One region of the Streptomyces cinereospinus genome, then DNA from elsewhere that is predicted to be linked to it. Evidence: riboswitches for the same ligand, from Rfam matches in the RefSeq annotation. Region 1 holds a riboswitch; the other holds the start of a gene.

The links. Region 1 has a riboswitch for glycine ahead of gcvT (glycine cleavage system aminomethyltransferase GcvT). Riboswitches for the same ligand answer to the same signal wherever they lie in the genome.
Region 2: linked by a shared signal. The riboswitch ahead of gcvP (aminomethyl-transferring glycine dehydrogenase) and the one ahead of gcvT (glycine cleavage system aminomethyltransferase GcvT) in region 1 are both predicted to bind glycine.

What each region holds. Positions count from the first base shown of each region.
Region 1 is NZ_JBHMCY010000051.1:11,672-22,056, reverse strand. It holds gene ACFF45_RS23995 (ABC transporter ATP-binding protein) at 1-1,093, opposite strand, end outside; gene ACFF45_RS23990 (ABC transporter permease) at 1,090-2,088, opposite strand; gene ACFF45_RS23985 (ABC transporter substrate-binding protein) at 2,228-4,021, opposite strand; gene ACFF45_RS23980 (ABC transporter permease) at 4,092-5,099, opposite strand; gene ACFF45_RS23975 (enhanced serine sensitivity protein SseB C-terminal domain-containing protein) at 5,464-6,261, opposite strand; gene ACFF45_RS23970 (enhanced serine sensitivity protein SseB) at 6,419-7,198, opposite strand; gene ACFF45_RS23965 (AAA family ATPase) at 7,271-7,939, opposite strand; glycine riboswitch at 8,183-8,282, shown strand; glycine riboswitch at 8,283-8,399, shown strand; gene gcvT (glycine cleavage system aminomethyltransferase GcvT) at 8,434-9,552, shown strand; gene gcvH (glycine cleavage system protein GcvH) at 9,661-10,038, shown strand; gene glyA (serine hydroxymethyltransferase) at 10,053-10,385, shown strand, end outside.
Region 2 is NZ_JBHMCY010000067.1:25,663-36,047, reverse strand. It holds gene ACFF45_RS27710 (bifunctional nuclease family protein) at 369-842, shown strand; gene ACFF45_RS27705 (MerR family transcriptional regulator) at 1,106-1,789, shown strand; partial or broken gene ACFF45_RS27700 (DNA polymerase IV) at 1,874-3,312, shown strand; gene ACFF45_RS27695 (PRC-barrel domain-containing protein) at 3,234-3,605, opposite strand; glycine riboswitch at 3,720-3,817, shown strand; gene gcvP (aminomethyl-transferring glycine dehydrogenase) at 3,992-6,877, shown strand; partial or broken gene ACFF45_RS27685 (molybdate ABC transporter permease subunit) at 7,082-7,571, opposite strand; gene ACFF45_RS27680 (TOBE domain-containing protein) at 7,965-8,360, opposite strand; partial or broken gene ACFF45_RS27675 (aminotransferase class III-fold pyridoxal phosphate-dependent enzyme) at 8,419-8,688, shown strand; gene ACFF45_RS27670 (DUF5999 family protein) at 8,865-9,071, opposite strand; gene ACFF45_RS27665 (hypothetical protein) at 9,555-10,148, opposite strand.

The sequences.
Region 1 (10,385 bases):
ACAGCTTCGGCGCAATCTCTTCGGTCCAGATACGCTCCCGCTGCTCCTGCGACATGTGGCAGGCGGCCCAGTGCCGGCTGCCGACCTCGGTCAGCTCGGGGCGCACCGTGCGGGTGACGTCGTCCTTCGGGATGTCCGCGTACGGGCAGCGCGGGTTGAAGGCGCAGCCGGACGGGAGGTTGATGAGGGAGGGCGGGGAGCCCTTGACCGGGACGAGACGCTCCTGCTGGTCGCGGTCGAGCCGCGGCATCGAGCCGAGCAGGCCCCAGGTGTAGGGGTGGCGGGGCTCGTAGAACACCTTCTCGGCCGGGCCGCGCTCCACGCACCGGCCGCCGTACATCACCAGCAGGTCGTCGGCCAGCTCGGCGACGACGCCCAGGTCGTGGGTGATGACGATGACGGCCGAGCCGAACTCCTTCTGCAGGTCCCGGATCAGGTCCAGGATCTGCGCCTGGACGGTCACGTCCAGGGCGGTGGTCGGCTCGTCCGCGATGAGCAGTTCGGGGTTGTTCACCAGCGACATCGCGATCATCGCGCGCTGGCGCATGCCGCCGGAGAACTCGTGCGGGTAGTCGTCGACGCGCTGGTCGGGCTGCGGGATGCCGACCCGGTCGAGCATCTCCACCGCCCGGCGGCGGGCGGTCTTCTTGTCGACGTCGTGGTGGATGCGGTACGCCTCCACGATCTGCTGGCCGATCGTGTAGTACGGGTGCAGCGCGGACAGCGGGTCCTGGAAGATCATCGCCATCTCGCGGCCGCGCATCCTGCGCACCTGGTCGGCGGGCGCGGACAGCAGCTCGGTGCCGTTCAGCCAGATCTCGCCGGAGATCCGCGCCTTGCGCCGGCCGTACTGGCCGGCGGTGTGCAGGCCCATGATGCCGAGCGAGGTCACCGACTTGCCGGAGCCCGACTCGCCGACGATGCCGAGGGTCTTGCCCTTGTCCAGCTGGAAGCTGAGCCCGTCGACGGACTTGACCAGGCCGTCGTCGGTCGGGAAGTGCACCTTGAGGTCGCGTACGTCGAGGAAGGCGGTCGGCGCGGCGGCGGTGACGGGTTCGCCCACGGCCGCGCCGGTCTTGCTCAGTTCGGTCATGAGAGCCTCACTCGGGGGTCGATCACGGCGTACAGGACGTCCACCACGAGGTTGGCGATGAGCACCGCGAGCGACGTGATCAGGGTGACGCCCAGGATGACGGGCAGGTCCTGGTTCTTGATCGCGTTCAGCACGGCCTGGCCGAGGCCGGGCAGGGAGAAGGTGGTCTCGGTCAGGATCGCCCCGCCGATGAGGGCGCCGAGGTCCATGCCGAGCATGGTGAGGATGGGCGTCATCGTCGAGCGCATCGCGTGCTTGCGGATGACGACCTGCTCCCGCAGGCCCTTGGCGCGGGCGGTGCGGATGTAGTCCTCGCCGAGGATCTCCAGCATGGTGGCGCGCGTGATGCGGGCGTACATCGCCGCGTAGAGGAAGGCGAGGGTGACCCACGGCAGGATCATGCCGCCGAGCCAGCCGGTGAGGCTCTCCTCCAGGGGGACGAACTCGCCGTCGATCCAGCCCAGTCCGTAGGAGAAGACCGCCAGGCTGAGCAGACCGGTGAAGTAGATGGGCAGGGAGACACCCGCCAGGGCGACGATCATCGCGCCGCGGTCCCAGAAGCTGCCCCGCTTGAGGGCGGAGAGCACTCCCGCGGCGAGGCCGAAGACCAGCCACAGCACGGCCGCGCCGAGCGCCAGCCCCAGGGTCACCGGGAAACGGTCGGTCAGCACCGGCCAGATGGCCTGCTCACTGCGGAAGGAGTAGCCGAAGCAGGGCGCGGCGCAGTGCGTGACGTCACCGCCGGCCGCGTAGGTGCGGCCCACGAAGATGCCCTTGAAGAACTCCCAGACCTGCGCGTAGATCGGGTCGCCCAGGCCCAGCTTCACCCGCACGGCCTCGACGGCGGCGGGGTCGGCCTGCTTGCCCACGAAGCTCAGGGCGACGTCGACGCCCGCCCACTCGGGGATGAGGAAGAAGATGCTGAAGACCACCATGACGATGACCACGAGCATCACTGCGGCGGCGAACAGCCGCCTGATGAGGTAAGCGAGCACAGCTAACGGCCCGCCGCGGACCGCGGGCCGCCTCCGGTCTCCCCCACCGCCTCATGAGCGTGGGAGGTGCCCCGGGTGGCCCGCGGTCACGCCGCGCCGGCCTTCACCTGCCTTTCGTGCCGTACGGCGGGTGTGCCGGTTACTTCGTGTTCTTCAGGCCGAGGTTGACGAAGTCGTACATACCGCTGTACGCGTCCGTGGTGTAGACGTTCGCCAGCCGGTCCGAGCGCCAGTTGAGGAACCGCTCGAAGACGAAGGGCAGGTAGTACGCGCCGTCCATCACCTTGTGGTTGATCTCCGTGGCGATGCGGGTCTTCTCGGCGTCGTCCAGCGTGTTGACGTAGTCGTCGAACAGGCCGTCGATCGCCTTGTCCTCGATGAGCGCGTAGTTGTTGTTGGCGCTCTCCAGGATGTACTTGCTGTGCCACAGCGGCAGGCCGTAGCCCTGGACGGACGGGAAGTCGGCGCCCCAGCCCATGATGATGATGCCGTAGCCCTTCTTCTCCACGTTGGAGGGGCTGCCGATCACGCTGGAGTTCTGCGCGCCGTCGTACTGGTCGATCTCGACCTGGATGCCGACCTTCTTCAGCGACGCCTGGAGCGACTCGGCGGTGGCCACCTCGACGGGCTTGTTGTTGCGGACCGCGATGGTGGTCCTGAAGCCGTTGGGCTGACCGCAGGCCTTCAGCTCCTCCTTGGCCTTGGCAACGTTGCCTTTCTTGTCGGCGCCGGCCATCGCGTACGGGTCGTACTTCTGGCCCTCGCCGCCGGGGATGCCCGGCGGCAGCATGTTGGTGCCGATGTCGCCGCCGGCGACGGGGCCGCCGCGCGCGGTCTGCAGGGAGACGTGGTCGGCGCCGAGGAGCACCGCCTTGCGGCAGTGGATGTTGTCGAACGGCTTCACGTTCTGCGCGAGGGCCGCGTAGCGGATGTAGCCGGAGACCGGGTTGTCCAGGTTCTCCTTGTGCTCCCTCAGGGCGGTGGAACGTCCCTGCGGCGAGAGGCTGGTCTGGGCCAGGTCCAGGTCGTAGTCACCGGCGATCAGCCGGGCGTCCAGGTCGTTGGCGTTGGAGAAGAACTTGACCGTGATCTCGTCCGGGTACGCCTTGCGCACCGGGTCCGAGGCCTGCTTCCACTGGGTGTTGCGGACCAGTTCGAGGTCCTTGCCCGGGTTGTAGGACGCGAACTTGTACGGGCCCGAGGAGAACGGGTGCAGACCGTACTTGGACCTGGTGTCCTTGTCCTGGCGGACCGGGGAGGCGGAGATCAGCGCCAGCATCTCCTCGAAGTCCGAGTTGGCCTCCGGGAGCTTGAAGACGATCGTCTTGTCGTCCGGCGTCTCGATGGACTTCAGGCCCAGCTTGTCCGCCGACTTGTCCTTGTACGGACCCGGGTACTCGCCCTCGGGGTCGAGCACCTCCTTGAGGTACGTCGGGCCGCCGGAGAGCACGTCCTGCGCCCAGACGCGCTCGATGCCGTACTTCACGTCCTTGGACGTGATCGGCTTGCCGTCCTCCCAGGTGACGCCGTCACGCAGGGTGTACGTGTAGGTCTTGCCGTCGTCGCTGATCTCGGCCAGACCGGTGGCGAGGTCCGGGGTCAGCTCGGCGCCGGCCCTGCCCGGCTCCGTCTTGTTCGTGACGAGCTGGCGGCTGTAGTAGCGGGCGAAGTTCCACATGAAGCCGTAGTAACCGCGCGTGGTGTCCCACGAGTCGGCATCCTGCGCGCTGGCGAACTTCAGGGTGCCGCCCTTCTCGGCCAGCGCGGCCTGGGCGACCTTGTTGTTCGCGGCGTCGTAGCCGGCCGCGCCGTTCTGCGAACCGCCGTCCTCACCGCCGCCGCCGCCGCACGCCGCCGTGGTCAGCAGCGCGGCGACCACGGCGGCAGCGGCCATGGCCTGCTTGCGCCGCCCTGAGGTGCGTTGGGTAGTCACGATCTCGGATCCTCCGGAATTGATGAGAGACCCCGTGCCTTGCGCCACGGGTCACGAGCGGTACGGCGGTTCAGCGGGAGCCCTTGGGGTCCAGCGCGTCGCGGACGCCGTCGCCGAAGAGGTTGAAGGCCAGGACGGTGATGAAGATCGCCACGCCCGGGATGACCATGTACATGGGGTCCGACTCGTAGTAGTCGAGAGCGCTCGACAGCATCTGTCCCCAGGAGGCCGTGGGCGGCTTGACGCCCACGCCCAGGAAGCTGAGTGCCGCCTCGGTGAGGATGTTGGTGGGGATCATCATCGTCGTGTACACGATGATCGGCGCGACCAGGTTGGGCAGCAGCTCCTTGAACAGGATGTAGAACCGCCCGGCACCCAGCGACCGGGCCGCCTCGACGTACTCGCGTTCGCGCAGCGAGAGCGTCTGGCCGCGCACCACGCGTCCGATGTAGGGCCAGCCGAAGAAGCCGATGACCAGGATCATCACGAACAGGCGCACACCGGTGCCGCTCAGGCCCAGCAGCTCGTTCGGCATGACGGAGACCAGCGCGATGATGAACAGCAGCTGCGGGAAGGCCAGCAGACCGTCCATCACCCGGGAGATGACGGTGTCCACCCAGCCGCCGAAGAAGCCGGCGAGGATGCCCAGCACGGTGCCGAGGACCACGGCGACCGCGGCGGACAGGAAGCCGACGAGCAGGGAGATCTGGGCGCCGTAGACGATCCGGGCGAAGATGTCGCGGCCGTTGACCGGTTCGACGCCGAGCAGGTGCTCGCCGCTGATGCCGCCGAGCGAGCCGATCGGCGTGCCGAACAGCGGGTCGATCAGGTCCTCGTGGTGGGTCTCCGGGTCCTGCCCGACCAGGCCGGTGATCACCGGCGCGAGCACGGCGACCAGGACGAGGAGGAGCACCACGACGCCGCCCGCGAGGGCCAGTCTGTCGCGTTTGAGCCGCTCCCAGGCGATACGCCCGAGGGACCGTCCCTGTACGGCCTTTGCGTCGCCGCTGACCAGCGCCGCTTCCTCGGCCGCACTCGGGGCCGCTTCCACGGTCGGGTCGTGCAATGGTGCCGTCATCTGGCAGGGACCCCTCTCGACCGGCGGTAGCCGGGCCCGCACTTGCCGCTGTAGCGGCGTGTTGAATCCGTGTCAATCCGTCATGCCCTGGGGTGTGAACCCCTGGGGCGGGAGTCTTCAACGCTTTGGAGATCTGTCGCCAGACTTGACGGGGAAAGGATGCGCAACCGTGATGCTGTCTGCGGATTCCGTTATGCGGACGCAAGGGTACGGTTACCGAACGCAACGATGAAGGCCCGCACGGGCCTTGTCGTGGGAAGGCCCACGTCCGGCGCGGCCCTCGGTCAGTACGGCCCTCGGTCAGTACGGCCCTCGGTCGGTACGGCCCCCGGTCGGTACGGCCCCCGGTCGGTACGGCCCTCGGTCAGTAAGGCCGCGGGTATCCGTAACCGCCGGCCAACGGGGCCGGCGCCGGAGCGGCGTGGGCCTCACGGTCGTAGAACGGGCGGGAGTTGACGCGCAGCCACATCGCGACCGGGTCGAACTCGTCGGTCATCGCCACCGTCGACACCGGCAGCCCGTCCGGCACCGCGCCGATCGACTGCTGCATCATCGCCCGCACCGAGTCCACGGCGGACGGGGAGGTGTCGTACACGTCGAGACCGATGGCGAGGTACGGCGCCCCGAGCGCGGGCTGGACCCAGGCGCGGCGCAGGGAGCGGACGGCCGGGGTGCGATGGGCGTTCTGCGACAGCAGGGCGTAGAACTGCGGGATCTGGATGCCCGGTTCGGACAGCCGCAGCGGCCCGGCGGGCTGGCGGTCGAGGCCGGTGGCGATGCGGCGCAGGTCCAGCCAGGGGATGCCGACGCCGCCGCCGGGGGCGTGCGGGTTCAGCCAGAGGCCGTAGTGGTCGGGGTAGAGGGTGCGGGCCACGTCCAGGCCGTCGACCACCTCGTAACTGCGCATCCAGCCGCTCGCCGAGAGCTCCTGGGCGGAGGTGACGCAGGGCGCGTAGCCGTAGCCGTCGACCTCCATGTTCCCGTACTGGGCGTCGGGGCTGCCGGCCTGGCCGTGCCAGAGCAGCATCCAGACCTGGCCGGAGTGGGGGGTGGCGAGGGCGCGCAGGAGTGCCTCGTAGGCGTCGTAGCGCCCCGGCGTCACCTGGCGCAGCAGGTGCTCGACCTGGCCGGCCGCGGCCGTGCCCGTGCCGCTCGCGCTCACTGTGTACCGCCCCTTCGTGCAACGCCCTGTTCGAGCCGTGACCCTAGCTTAAAGGCGCCTGCCGACTCGGGAACTGTGTCGTCCCGGCGAGTGCGGGCCGTCCGTGGCCGGACGCGCAGGTCCCCGCGCCCCGGGGCCGGCCGTCCGCGCGGGCGTTTCACCGGCCGTGCTGGTAGAAGGGGCGCACCCGCTCCCGCAGCCAGTCGACCACCGGGTCCTGGGCCACGTCCATCAGGACCAGGTTGACCGGCCAGGCCACCGGCGTCCTGCCCAGGGCCCGGCCCAGGGCGTCCAGGGGGGCGGCGCGCAGGTCGCCCTCCCACTGGGAGAGTTCGACGCCGACGAACATCACCGGGTCGGCCGTCTCGATCGCCGCCAGGCAGCGGCGGGCCGCGGTGACGACGCCGAGGGCGGCGAACTCCGCGGACGCCGCCGCGAGGAAGTCCACCGGGTCGTCCTGCCAGTCGGGTTCGTACAGGCGGACCCGGCCGCCGTTCGCGGGGCCGTCGAGGGGGGTGCGGCCGGCCCGGCCGAGTTCGGCGACCGCCGGCGGGGGGAGCGGGACGCCCACCACGCCGCCGGGGTTCACCGCGATGCCCGCCTGCGGGGGCAGACCGCGGGCGAACTCGACGGCGGGGGCGACGGTGTACGCCATGTGGGGGCCGGCGACCTGGCGCAGCTGCTCCTCGGAGCTGAACACGGGGACGTAGGCCTGCCCGCCGATCTCGATGCCCGGCAGGTCCAGGGGGCCGCTGTGCGGGCCGCCGCCGCTGGGCAGCGGCACCCACACGAAGCTGCGGCCCAGCACCTCCACGATGCGGGCGCCCGCCGACGGGACGCCGAGGGAGGCCGACAGCACCTCCTCCAGCTCGTTGCCGGGCCACCCGCCGTGCGGATGGGGGTGCGCCTGCGCCGGAAAGTCCCCCGAGAGGTCCATCTGCCTACCACCTGCTCCGTACCAGTGCTGCCGGCTGAAAAGGCTAGCGCGCCGCCCGCCCCGCGCGCCGCGTCAGCCCGTGAAGCCGATCCGGCGCAGGGCGTCCGCCGCCGCGCGGTCGAGCAGGACGGCGGCGCCGCAGCCGCGGGGCAGGTCGCCGCGGTGCGCGCGGCGCAGCAGCAGGGCGGCGTCGCGGCGGTGGCGCAGGAACGCGTACCGCGAGACGCCCCGGCCGCGTTCGCGCTGGCCGGCCAGGGCCTGCTCGGGGGTGACGTCGAGCAGCAGCAGGTGCAGCGTGCCGCCGCGGCGGCGGGCCTCGCGGGCCAGCCAGGCACGCACCCAGGCCTGCGTGCCGCAGTCGTGCACGACGACGCCCTCGCCGCTGCGCAGGGCGCGGCGCAGCCCGGCGTAGTGCGCGAGGCGGACGAGGGGGCGGTAGACGGCGTAGGGCAGCCAGCTCGGCGTACGGCCGTCCCAGCGGTCGCGGGTGTCCTGGGAGTCGACGCGCCGGCCGCGGACCGCGCGCCGCATGAGGGTGGACTTGCCGCTGCCGGGCAGCCCGGTGATCACGACGAGGTCGTGCGGGCCGAACAGCAGGGCGTGCGGGCTGCGGCCCGCGCGCTCGCGCAGGTCGCGGACCACGGGGGACGGCAGCGGGGCGCACGCGCCCCGGGCCGGGGCGGTCGGCTGCTCGGGCAGTGCGAGGCCAGCGGTGGCCGCGTAGGCCGTGGTCCTGTTCACCGTGATCGTCCTCCCCTGGGGCGGTTCACGAGTTACCGTCCCCTTCGAGTGTAAAGAGAAGGTAATACGAGGCGTCTCGCGTTTCCGTCCGCTTCCCGCAACAAGCCTGCTACAGCACACTGTGCCCGGCTGGGGACGCTCCGTGCCTCCCCTTTGCCGCGATGCGCCCCCCACGGACGAGGCCCCCTGCCGCCCGGCGGCGATGCGTGCAATGATGAGCCCGCCAACTGCATACCGGCCGCTTGAATCCGCGCGGGAGAGTCCCCGGGCACGACATGACCGGGGCGCCGAAGGAGCAAGTCCCTCCCTTGAATCTCTCAGGCCCCGTCACCGCGCGGGCGAGGCACATCTGAAAAGCGGGCCGCTGCCGCAGTGGCTCCACCCAAGGTGCAAGCCGTGCTCACCGTCTGTCCCGACGGTCATGGCGAACCTCTCAGGTTCCGATGACAGATGGGGAGGAACGACCTCGCCGTCATGCCTTGGGAGACCGACCGATGAGCAGCACCGCACTCCGTCGTACCGCGCTCGATGCCCTGCATCGCTCGCTGGGCGCCACCATGACCGACTTCGCCGGCTGGGACATGCCGCTGCGCTACGGCTCCGAGCGCGACGAGCACCTCGCGGTGCGCACGCGGGCCGGCCTGTTCGACCTCTCGCACATGGGTGAGATCACGGTCACCGGCCCGCAGGCGGCGCGGCTGCTGAACCACGCGCTCGTCGGCGACATCGCCTCCGTCGGTGTCGGCCGCGCCCGCTACACCATGATCTGCCGCGCGGACGGCGGCATCCTCGACGACCTGATCGTCTACCGGCTCGCCGAGACCGAGTACCTGGTCGTGGCCAACGCGAGCAACGCGCAGACCGTCCTGGACGCGCTGACGGAGCGCGCGGAGGGCTTCGACGCCGCCGTGCGCGACGACCGGGACGCCTACGCCCTGGTCGCCGTCCAGGGCCCCGAGTCCCCCGGCGTCCTCGGGCGGCTCACCGACGCCGGCCTCGACGGTCTGAAGTACTACGCCGGCCTGTCCGGCACCGTCGCGGGCGTCCCGGCACTGATCGCCCGCACCGGCTACACCGGCGAGGACGGCTTCGAGCTGTTCGTCGCGCCGGAGCACGCCGTCACGCTGTGGGAGGCGCTGACCGAGGCGGGCGCCGGCGCCGGCCTGGTCCCGTGCGGGCTGTCCTGCCGGGACACCCTGCGCCTGGAGGCGGGCATGCCGCTGTACGGGCATGAGCTGACCACCTCCCTCACCCCCTTCGACGCCGGGCTCGGCCGGGTGGTGAAGTTCGGCAAGGCGGGCGACTTCGTGGGCCGCGAGGCCCTCGCCGAGGCCGCCGCCCGCGCCGAGGCCAGCCCGCCGCGCGTCCTGGTCGGCCTGATCGCCGAGGGCCGCCGCGTCCCGCGCGCCGGGTACGCCGTGGTGGCCGGCGGCGAGGTGATCGGCGAGGTCACCTCCGGCGCCCCCTCCCCCACGCTGGGCAGGCCGATCGCGATGGCCTACGTCGACGCCGCGCACGCCGCTCCGGGCACGCCGGGCGTCGGGGTGGACATCCGGGGCACCCACGAGCCGTACGAGGTCGTGGCGCTGCCGTTCTACCAGCGCCAGAAGTAGACACTGGGCTCGGGTCCACGTGACCCGTTGCATATTTCCCCTGCTCACACGCAGTTCAAGCAGTCCCCCATTCACCAGCACTCCCCCGCGTACAGGAGAATTCAGGCCATGAGCAACCCCCAGCAGCTGCGCTACAGCAAGGAGCACGAGTGGCTGTCGGCCGCCGAGGACGGCGTCTCGACGGTCGGCATCACCGAGTTCGCCGCCAACGCCCTCGGTGACGTCGTCTTCGCCCAGCTCCCCGAGGTGGGCTCCCAGGTGGCCGCGGGCGAGACCTGCGGCGAGCTGGAGTCGACCAAGTCGGTCAGCGACCTGTACTCCCCCGTCACCGGTGAGGTGACCGAGATCAACGAGGACGTGGTGAACGACCCGTCCCTGGTGAACTCCGCCCCCTTCGAAGGCGGCTGGCTGTTCAAGGTGCGCATCGCGGAGGAGCCCGCCGACCTGCTCTCCGCCGACGAGTACGCCGCCCACACCGCCGGCTGAGGAGTCGTAGCCACATGTCCGTCCTGAACACCCCCCTGCACGAGCTCGACCCGGCCGTCGCGGCCGCCGTCGACGCCGAGCTGCACCGCCAGCAGTCCACCCTCGAGATGATCGCCTCGGAGAACTTCGCCCCGGTCGCGGTCATGGAGGCGCAGGGCTCGGTCCTGACCAACAAGTACGCCGAGGGTTATCCCGGCCGCCGCTACTACGGCGGCTGCGAGCACGTCGACGTGGTCGAGCAGATCGCCGTCGACCGGGTCAAGGAGCTGTTCGGCGCCGAGCACGCCAACGTGCAGCCGCACTCGGGCGCCCAGGCCAACGCCGCCGCGATGTTCGCGCTGCTCAAG
Region 2 (10,385 bases), on a different contig from region 1:
GAGGCAAGTGCGCGGCGGGCTTTCGGGCGAGGCTTGTGCCGCAGCGCCTCGCGCAGGGTTCTGCGCAGAGCCTCGCACAGGTCTTCGGTCCGGCTCGGAGCGCTCGGCGCGCCGATGTGGGGGACTGCGCGGGATCCGGGCCACGGGGAGCTCCGTGGCGGCTCCAGGGGCGCCTGGACGGAAAGCCGGCGGAAAGCTGTCGGTTTCCACGAGGCCGTGATGCCGTCGGCGTACGGGGGCCGGTCCGCGTTCGCAGGTGGTCGGCGTCCCGGCCCGCCGCCCTGCTCCCGGGCGCGGGGCGGCCGGATCCCCGGGGCCGATCGTGGCCCGACTACCCAAACGTCCCGGGCACGGCCTAGGGTTGCTGTGTGAACGAGCTCGATGTCGTAGGTGTCCGGGTCGAAATGCCCTCCAACCAACCGATCGTGCTCCTGCGCGAAGTGGGAGGCGATCGCTACCTCCCCATCTGGATCGGGCCGGGGGAGGCGACGGCGATCGCCTTCGCCCAGCAGGGCATGGCCCCCGCGCGACCGCTGACCCACGACCTGTTCAAGGACGTGCTGGAGGCCGTCGGCCAGGAGCTCACCGAAGTACGCATCACGGACCTGCGTGAAGGCGTCTTCTACGCCGAGCTGGTCTTCGCCAGCGGCGTCGAGGTGAGCGCCCGCCCGTCCGATGCCATAGCGCTTGCCCTGCGCACCGGAACGCCGATCTACGGCAGTGACGGGGTGCTGGACGACGCCGGTATCGCGATCCCCGACGAGCAGGAGGACGAGGTGGAGAAGTTCCGGGAGTTCCTCGACCAGATCTCCCCCGAGGACTTCGGCACCAGCAGCCAGTGAGAGGTGACCGGCCCGGGTGGACGTACGGTCCGCCACGGGCCGGGGCGTGCCGGGTGGCCGGTCTGCGGCTCCGGCACGTGCCGGTGGCGAGTACGAGCGTCCTACGGCTTCCCGCCAGAGCATTCGGCTAGCCTTTCCCCGCAGCGGGGTGCGGGAAACCACTCTTAGGGTGATTATCACTCGGCGTGCCGAGTGTGGCGATCGTTGACGCGCCCTTGGTGACTGCCTACCGTCGAGAAGGCAGGTCAAGGACGGAGGTCGGCGTGAGAAGCAGCGGCGACGGTACGGCTGGGGGTGCCCCCGGACGCGGTTTCGGGGAAAGCGGTCCGTTCCCTCCCCCGAGCTCTCGGCTCCGCCCGAGCGCTGGGTGCGCCCCGCACGGCAGGGCGGGCGATCACGCTCCGCAGCGACCTACGGCCGTTCCCGGCGGCGGAGGGGCGGCGCCCATGGCGTCCGAGGAGATCGGCTACCGCGGTCCGACGGCCTGCGCGGCCGCCGGCATCACCTACCGGCAACTGGACTACTGGGCCCGCACCGGGCTCGTCGAGCCGAGCGTCCGGCCCGCGTACGGGTCCGGGACGCAGCGTCTGTACAGCTTCCGGGACGTCGTCGTCCTGAAGATCGTCAAGCGGTTCCTGGACACCGGGGTGTCGCTGCAGAACATCCGCACCGCCGTCCAGCACCTCAGGGAGCGCGGCTTCCGGGACCTGGAGCGGATGACGCTGATGAGCGACGGTGCCACGGTCTACGAGTGCACCTCGCCCGACGAGGTGCACGCGCTGCTCCAAGGCGGGCAGGGCATCTTCGGGATCGCCGTGGGGGTGGTGTGGCGGGACGTGGAGGGCGCGCTGTCGCAGCTCCACGGGGAGCGCGTCGACACCGGTGAGACGCTTGTCGGGCACAATCCCGCGGACGAGCTGGCCCGGCGGCGCAACCGGGCCGTCTGAGGCCTTCCGTACAGCAGCCGCCGGGGCCGTTCGGTCGTCGGGCCGCGGCGGGCGTTGTCAGTGGCGTGAGGCAGCATCGGACAGGTGAGAACCGCGCCCACGATCCTGCATCTCGACATGGACGCCTTCTTCGCCTCGGTGGAGCAGGCGTCCAAGCCGAGCCTGCGCGGAAAGGCCGTGATCGTGGGCGGGCTCGGGCCGCGCGGGGTGGTGGCGACCTGCTCGTACGAGGCCCGGGTGTTCGGGGTGCACTCGGCGATGCCCATGGCCCAGGCGCGCCGGCTCGCGCCGAACGCGGCGTACCTCGTGCCGCGCTTCGGGTTCTACCGGACGATCAGCGACCAGGTGATGGGCCTGCTGCGGGCGCTGTCGCCGCTCGTGGAGCCGCTGAGCCTGGACGAGGCGTTCGTGGACCTGGAGGCCGGTGAGGCGGCCTGGGACCGGGAGTCGGCGCGGCTGGCGGGCGTCAGGCTGAGGGCCGACATCCGGGCCGTCACGGGCCTGACCGGTTCCGTGGGGCTCGCCGCCTCGAAGATGCTCGCCAAGATCGCCTCCGAGCAGGCCAAACCGGACGGCCTGGTGCTCATCGAACCCGGCACCGAACGGGCGCTGCTCGGTCCGATGCCGGTAAGGACGTTGCCGGGCGTGGGGCCCGCGACGGGCGACCACCTGAGGCGGGCCGGGATCACCACGGTCGGGGAGATCGCCGAGGCCGGCGAGGACGAGCTGGTGCGGCTGCTGGGGAAGGCGCACGGGCAGGCGCTGTACGCCATGGCGCTGGCCCGCGACGACCGGCCGGTGGTCGCCGAGCGGGAGGCGAAGTCGGTGTCGGTCGAGGACACGTACGACGTGGACATCCACGACCGCACGCGGGTCGGGCTGGAGGTGCAGCGGCTCGCGGACCGGTGCGTACGTCGGCTGCGCGGGGCCGGGCTGTCGGGGCGGACGATCGTCCTGAAGGTGCGGCGGTACGACTTCTCGACGCTGACCCGGTCCGAGACGCTGCGGGGGCCCACGGACGATCCGGCGGTGGTGCGGGAGGCCGCGGCGCGGCTGCTGGACTCCGTGGACACCACAGGGGGTGTGCGGTTGCTGGGGGTGGGGGTCAGCGGTCTGGCCGACTACACGCAGGAGGATCTGTTCGCGCAGGCGGCGGGGGAGCGGGGCGGGGGGGAGGAGGACGCCCCGGCGGACGAGCCGGTGCGGGAGGAGCCCGAGCCGGCGGAGCGGCGATGGGCCGCCGGGCACGACGTGCGGCACGCCGGGTACGGGCACGGGTGGGTGCAGGGCAGTGGACTGGGGAGGGTGACCGTGCGGTTCGAGACACCCGGCTCCGGGCCCGGGCGGGTGCGGACCTTCCGGGTCGACGATCCCGCGCTGGAGCCGGCGGAGCCCTTGCCGCTGGTGGCGCGAAGACCCGAGCCGCAGGGCTGAGCCCTCGGGGTCACGTCTCCTCCGAACCCGCCAGCTTGCCGAAGTCGCGGTCCGGGAACGCGGGGGGCGCGGCCACGTCCAGGCCGTAGTGGTGGTAGAGCTGGAGTTCCTGTTCGGGGGAGAGGTGCCGGCCCACGCCGAAGTCGGGGGCGTCCTTGATCAGGGCCCGGTCGAAGGGGACGTGCAGGCTGCCGTCGACCAGCTCGCTGGGCTCCAGCGGGACGAAGGCGTCCCTGCTGAACAGGCCGGTCCTTATCGCGGCCCACTCCGGGACACCGGTCGCGTCGTCGAGGTAGACCTCGTCGATGGTGCCGATCCTGGTGCCGTTGCGGTCGAATGCCTTGCGGCCGATCAGGTTGCGCGGATCGATGTCGGTCTGCACGGGCCCTCCACTTGCTCGCAACTCATCCGTAGGCACAACAAAAGAGCACATTGCGGGAGGCGGCCACTCGAACGCCCGGGCGTTGACCTCGCTGGTAGTCTGGCAAACGGCTGCTGACCCCGTGCGGGAGAGTCCTCCGGCGAGACCACCGGAGGCGCCGAAGGAGCAAATCCTCCCCGGAATCTCTCAGGCCCACGTACCGCACGGACGAGGTCACTCTGGAAAGCAGGGCGGGTGTCACGGCTTCCGCTCTCACCGACGGTGCAAGCCGGACGTCCCCGGACGGCCGGTGAAGCTCTCAGGTCGAGATGACAGAGGGGGAGGCCGTCGGGGCACCCGTGCCGTGGTGTCCCTCGAAGGTCGCGTCAGACCAGGAGGCCTCCGCAATGACCGCCCAGCGCATTCCGCTCTCCGAACTCGAACAGGGCATCCCCTTCGAGCAGCGCCACATCGGGCCCGATCAGGAGGCGCGGGCCAAGATGCTCGCGCAGGTCGGCTACGGCTCGCTCGACGAGCTCACCGCCGCCGCGGTCCCGGATGTGATCAAGAACGCCGACGCCCTGGACCTGCCGGGCGCCCGCACCGAGGCCGAGGTGGTGCGCGAGCTGCGCTCGCTCGCCGACCGCAACCAGGTCCTGAGCTCCATGATCGGCCTGGGGTACTACGGGACGTTCACCCCGCCCGTCATCCTGCGCAACGTCATGGAGAACCCGGCCTGGTACACGGCGTACACCCCGTACCAGCCGGAGATCTCGCAGGGCCGGCTGGAGGCGCTGCTGAACTTCCAGACCGTGGTCGCCGACCTGACCGGGCTGCCGACCTCCGGTGCCTCACTGCTCGACGAGGGCACCGCCGCCGCCGAGGCGATGGCGTTGTCCCGGCGCACGGGCAAGAACAAGAAGGGCCTGTTCCTGGTCGACGCGGACGCGCTGCCGCAGACCATCGCCGTGATCGAGACCCGCGCCGAGCCGACCGGCGTCGAGGTCGTCGTCGCCGACCTCCGCCGGGGCATCCCCGCCGAGGTCGCCGGGCGGGAGATCAACGGCGTGCTGATCCAGTACCCGGGCGCCTCCGGAGCCGTACGCGACATCAAGCCGGTCATCGACCAGGCGCACGAGCTGGGCGCGCTCGTCACCGTCGCCGCCGACCTGCTGGCGCTGACGCTGCTGAAGTCGCCGGGCGAGCTGGGCGCCGACATCGCGGTCGGCACCACGCAGCGGTTCGGTGTGCCCATGGGCTTCGGCGGGCCGCACGCCGGTTACCTGGCGGTGCGGGAGAAGTTCGCACGGAGCCTGCCCGGGCGGCTCGTGGGCGTCTCCGTCGACGCCGACGGGAACAAGGCCTACCGGCTGGCACTTCAGACGCGTGAACAGCACATCCGGCGGGAGAAGGCGACCAGCAACATCTGCACCGCGCAGGTGCTGCTCGCCGTGATGGCCGGCATGTACGCCGTCTACCACGGCCCCGAAGGGCTGAAGGGCATCGCGCTGCGCACGCACCGGTACGCGGCGGTCCTCGCCGCGGGCCTGCGCGACGGCGGCGTCGAGCTCGTCACCGGCGCGTATTTCGACACCGTCACCGCGCGGGTGCCGGGGCGGGCGGCCGACGTCGTCGCCGCCGCGCGCGCGAGCGGGGTCAACCTGCGGCTGGTGGACGCCGACCACGTCTCGATGGCTTGCGACGAGACCACCAGGCGGGCCGATCTGACCGTCGTGTGGGCCGCGTTCGGCGTCGACGGGGACATCGAGGCCCTGGACGCCGTCACGGAGGACGTGCTGCCGGGCGGGCTGCTGCGCACTGACGACTACCTGACCCACCCGGTCTTCCACCAGCACCGCTCCGAGACCGCGATGCTGCGCTACCTGCGCCGGCTCGCCGACCGGGACTACGCGCTCGACCGCGGCATGATCCCGCTGGGCTCCTGCACCATGAAGCTCAACGCGACCACCGAGATGGAGCCGGTCACCTGGCCGGAGTTCGGGCAGCTGCACCCGTTCGCGCCCGCCGAGCAGGCCCAGGGGTACCTGACGCTCATCCGTGAGCTGGAGGACCGGCTCGCCGAGGTCACCGGGTACGACAAGGTCTCGTTGCAGCCCAACGCGGGATCGCAGGGCGAGCTGGCCGGACTGCTCGCGGTGCGCGGGTACCACCGCGCCAACGGCGACGAGCAGCGGACCGTGTGCCTGATCCCGTCGTCCGCGCACGGCACGAACGCCGCGAGCGCCGTCATGGCCGGCATGAAGGTCGTCGTGGTGAAGACCGCCGAGGACGGCGAGATCGACGTCGAGGACCTGCGGGCGAAGATCGACCAGTACCGCGACGAGCTGTCGGTGCTGATGATCACGTACCCGTCCACGCACGGCGTGTTCGAGGAGCACGTCGCCGAAATCTGCGCGCAGGTGCACGACGCCGGCGGGCAGGTGTACGTCGACGGCGCCAACCTCAACGCGCTCGTGGGGCTCGCCAAGCCGGGCCACTTCGGCGGCGACGTGTCCCACCTCAACCTGCACAAGACGTTCTGCATCCCGCACGGCGGCGGTGGCCCGGGCGTCGGCCCGGTGGCCGTACGGTCGCACCTGGCGCCGCACCTGCCGAACCACCCCCTGCAGCCCGAGGCCGGGCCGGAGACCGGGGTCGGGCCGATCTCGGCCGCGCCGTGGGGGTCGGCGGGCATCCTGCCGATCTCGTGGGCCTACGTCCGGCTCATGGGCGGCGAGGGACTGAAGCGGGCCACGCAGGTGGCCGTGCTGAGCGCCAACTACGTCGCCAAGCGGCTGGAGCCGCACTACCCCGTGCTCTACACCGGTCCGGGCGGACTGGTGGCGCACGAGTGCATCATCGATCTGCGGCCGCTGACCAAGGCGACCGGGGTGAGCGTCGACGACGTGGCCAAGCGGCTGATCGACTACGGGTTCCACGCGCCGACGATGTCGTTCCCGGTCGCCGGAACGCTGATGATCGAGCCGACCGAGTCCGAGGACCTGACCGAACTCGATCGGTTCTGCGAGGCGATGATCGCGATTCGGGCGGAGATCGAGAAGGTCGGCTCGGGGGAGTGGCCGGCCGACGACAACCCGCTGCGGAACGCTCCGCACACCGCCGGAGCCCTGGCCGGTGCGTGGGAGCACGCGTACGCGCGGGACGAGGCCGCCTTCCCGGACGGGGTGTCGGTCGCCGACAAGTACTGGCCGCCGGTGCGTCGGATCGACCAGGCGTTCGGTGACCGTAACCTGGTGTGCTCCTGCCCGCCGCTGGACGCCTACGAGGACTGAGCGGCGGCGACCCGCGTCGGGCCGACGCGGGTCGGCGAGGTCGATGAGGTCGGCGAGGGCTCCCTCGGGGGCCCTCGCCGCGTTCTCAGGCCGGGCAGGCGTGGGTCTGGGCGGCCTGAGAAACGCGGCCCGGACGGGGGTGCCCTCCTGGACGACGTCGCCGTGCTCGATGACGATCAGGCGGTCGGCCAGGACCATGGCGTCCGACGCGGTCGACCAGCGGTCCCGCAGGCCTGCCAGGACCGGGATCGAGACCGTGAGCAGGACCAGGCTGAGGTTAATCGCGGCCGCCGGGTCGTTCCGCGGGGCCAGGTAGCCCGCCAGGGGCATGGCCCGGGTGCGGCCGGGGAAGATGCCGGCGAAGGTGATCGAGGCGCCGGACTCGCCGAGCGCGCGGCCCAGGCCAGGACCGAGCCCGCGGCGATGCAGGGCGCGATCAGCGGGAGGGCGACGCGGCGGAACGCGGTGCAGCGGGAGGCGCCCAAGGTGGTCGCCGCCTCCTCGTAGCGGGGGCCGGCGGCGCGCAGCGGCCCTCGACGCCGATGACGAGGAACGGCATCGCCACGAACGTCTCCGCGATCACGACGCCCGCCGTGGTGAACGGCACGGTGACGCCGAACCACGCGTCCAGCCACCGCCCGATCATCCCGTTGCGGCCGAACGCCAGGAGCAGCGCGACACCGCCGACCACCGGCCGGCCAGGGGAGCTTCTCACCCTCCGCCTCGCCACCGGCGGAGCGCACGTCGTTCTGGTGGACGACGGCGGCGTCGGCCTCCTTCGACTTGGGAAGGACCGGACGGCGGCCTGGCGGGGAGGTGGTCGGCCGGCCTTCCGGAGAGAGGCGGCCGAACCGCCCCGCCGGCCTCCGCGAGGCGGCCGTCCGGTCTCCACGGCGAGGCGGCCGTCCGGCCCGCACGACGAGGCGGCGTCCGGCTCCACTGGAGAACGGCCGTCCGGGCCCTTCCCCTGCGTCGATCAGGCTGACGCAGATGCCAAGTGGAAGTCCGCTGTGTCATCGCATGCGCGAGGCAACAGGCGCGTGGATGATCGTATGCGCGAGATGGGCGAGTGGTGGGTGCCGTAGCGTCAAGTTCGGTCGATGTGTACGTTTGTCGACTTCACGCGGGCCGTGGCCTCCATGCCGACCTCCAGGCCCAGTTCCTCGACGGCCTCGCGGGTCAGGAGGGAGACCAGGCGGTGCGGGCCGGCCTGGATCTCGACCTGGGCGGCGACATCGCCGAGCTTGATCGCGGTCACGATGCCGGGGAAGGCGTTGCGGGCCGAGGTGTACGGCGTCTCCTCCTCGCCGCCCCCCGCCCGGGCGAGTTCCACCGAGAACGCGGCCAGGTCCCGGCCGTCGATGAGCCGCCGCCCGCTCTCGTCGCGGTGGGTGGCCACCCGGCCCGCGTCCGCCCAGCGGCGTGCGGTGTCGGGACTCACGCCGAGCAGTCGTGCGGCCTGGCCGATCGTGTAGGAGTGCATGCCGGTCACGATAGGGGGCAACCGGACATGGCGGACCCGGGGCCGGCCCTCTCGGCCGGCGGTGCTGATCGAGCCGGTCCAGGGCGAGGCGGGCGTGATCGTCCCGGACGACGGCTATCTGGCGGGCGTGCGGGAGGTGACCCGGCGCGCGGGGTGCCTGTTCGTCGCGGACGAGATCCAGTCGGGCCTGGGCCGCACGGGCCGCACGCTCGCCGTGGACCACGAGGGCGTCGTCCCCGACGTGCTGCTGCTGGGCAAGGCGCTCGGCGGGGGCATCGTGCCGGTGTCGGCGGTCGTCGCCCGCCGCGAGGTGCTCGGGGTGCTGCGGTCGGATGGGACCGGACTGGCCGGACTGGACGGGCGCTGTCCGTCCGCCGAGGTGGCCGGCGGTTTCACCGGGTGGGTGATCGGCATGTACGTCACCGAAAAGCCACGCGGCGTTCGACTGGTCCGACTGCGCGCCCCGAGCGGGGGCGGACGACCAGGGTCCGCCCTCTCAGATGATCAGGCCGCGGTCATCACGGGACTGCCGGCCGGCAGCCGGTGCGGGGCGATGATCTGGCCGTCCGGCAGGAGCTCACCGGTGTCCTCGAAGAACAGGACACCGTTGCACAGCAGGCTCCAGCCCTGCTCCGGGTGGTGCGCCACGAGACGGGCGGATTCCCGGTCGGCGGAGTCGGCGGTCGGGCACGGTGGCTGGTGCTGGCACATGGAAGGGATCTTTCGCTCTGTCGTGTCGGCTGGGACTGCCGTGGTGTCTGTCCCGCGGCGTGAAGCGTCGTTCATGGCCGCCCCCCGTTGTGATAAGTCGGTCGGACCCAGTGTTGCCCCGCGGGCGTCGTTCCGCAGGGATTTCGGTGCACCGCCTCTTCACAGGTTGGGACGCGTCACCCGGGCGGACGGTTCAGCCCAACTGCACTGTCCCTTCGGGTGGTTCGGGGTAGCCGGATGAGGCTAGTCCGGATGGACCGGAAAGCGGTTCCGGCTCGTCCGAGCGAATGTGCACTCTTGTGAGCGAGCATTGTGCTCGGGTGAGTGGAAAAGCGCTCTTCGGAGCGGAATTTCACTCCGGAAGGACGGCGGCGTACCAGCGGAAACAGGAAAAACGTCGGAAACGGCAGCGCACCCCGTCACCGGAATTCCGGTGACGGGGCACGAGGGACGGAGTTCGCCGCGTGACGTCCGGCTCGGCCGTCAGGCGGGTGAGCCGAGCAAGGGGGTGGGCGGGGCCGGCGGCACCCGGAGGGTCAGTACCGGGAGCAGGTCGGCGACCTGGTGCGGGCGGTTGGCCGCGATGCCGGGCGGGGCGGGAGCCAGCGGGACGAGCAGGTCGGCCGCCGCGGGATGGCCCGCGGTGCCGTCCGAGGTGCAGTCGCCGTGCAGCCAGAGCGTGAGCATGTACAGGCCCGGTACGGACAGCAGGCGCGGTTGGTACGACTGGGTGAGCGTCTCGGCCTGACGCAGCGCGCGCTCGGTCGAGACGATGTACGGCCCTTCGAAGAAGTGCGAGAAGGCCCAGCCGTCCGGCGTCAGCATCGTCTCCGCCGCGGCCACCACGTGGTCGCCGGAGCGGATCAGGAAACGCCAGCCGGTCAGCCGGGTCACCGGCTCGCCCTGGGCCGTGATCCGGTCCAGTGCGTGGACCGGCAGCGGCAGCTCGGGCGTCACGGCGCCCTGGGCGCTGCGCAGGGCGGGGGTACGGGCCTCGCGGACCGCGGTGGGGGAATCGAGGGCCGCGAGGACGGAGCGGAGTGCGGGCGCGGGAGCCGGAGGGACATGCAGCGGCATGGTGGGTCGCCTCTCGTTCGACAGGCAGGGTGACGCGAGGGGGGCGTGGGCAGACAGCGCTGTCAGCTCAGGGAAGGACAGAGAGGCGGGGCCGGGGTCTGCGAGCGATGGTGTGAGTGTGAGGCCTGCCGGGCGTGATCGCGACGGCAGTTTCCTCCGACCATGGGTGCCAGCCTTCTGCCCTGTCGACCGAGTTTATACGACATTTGTTCAGCCAGTGTTTCGTCTAACCGTCTC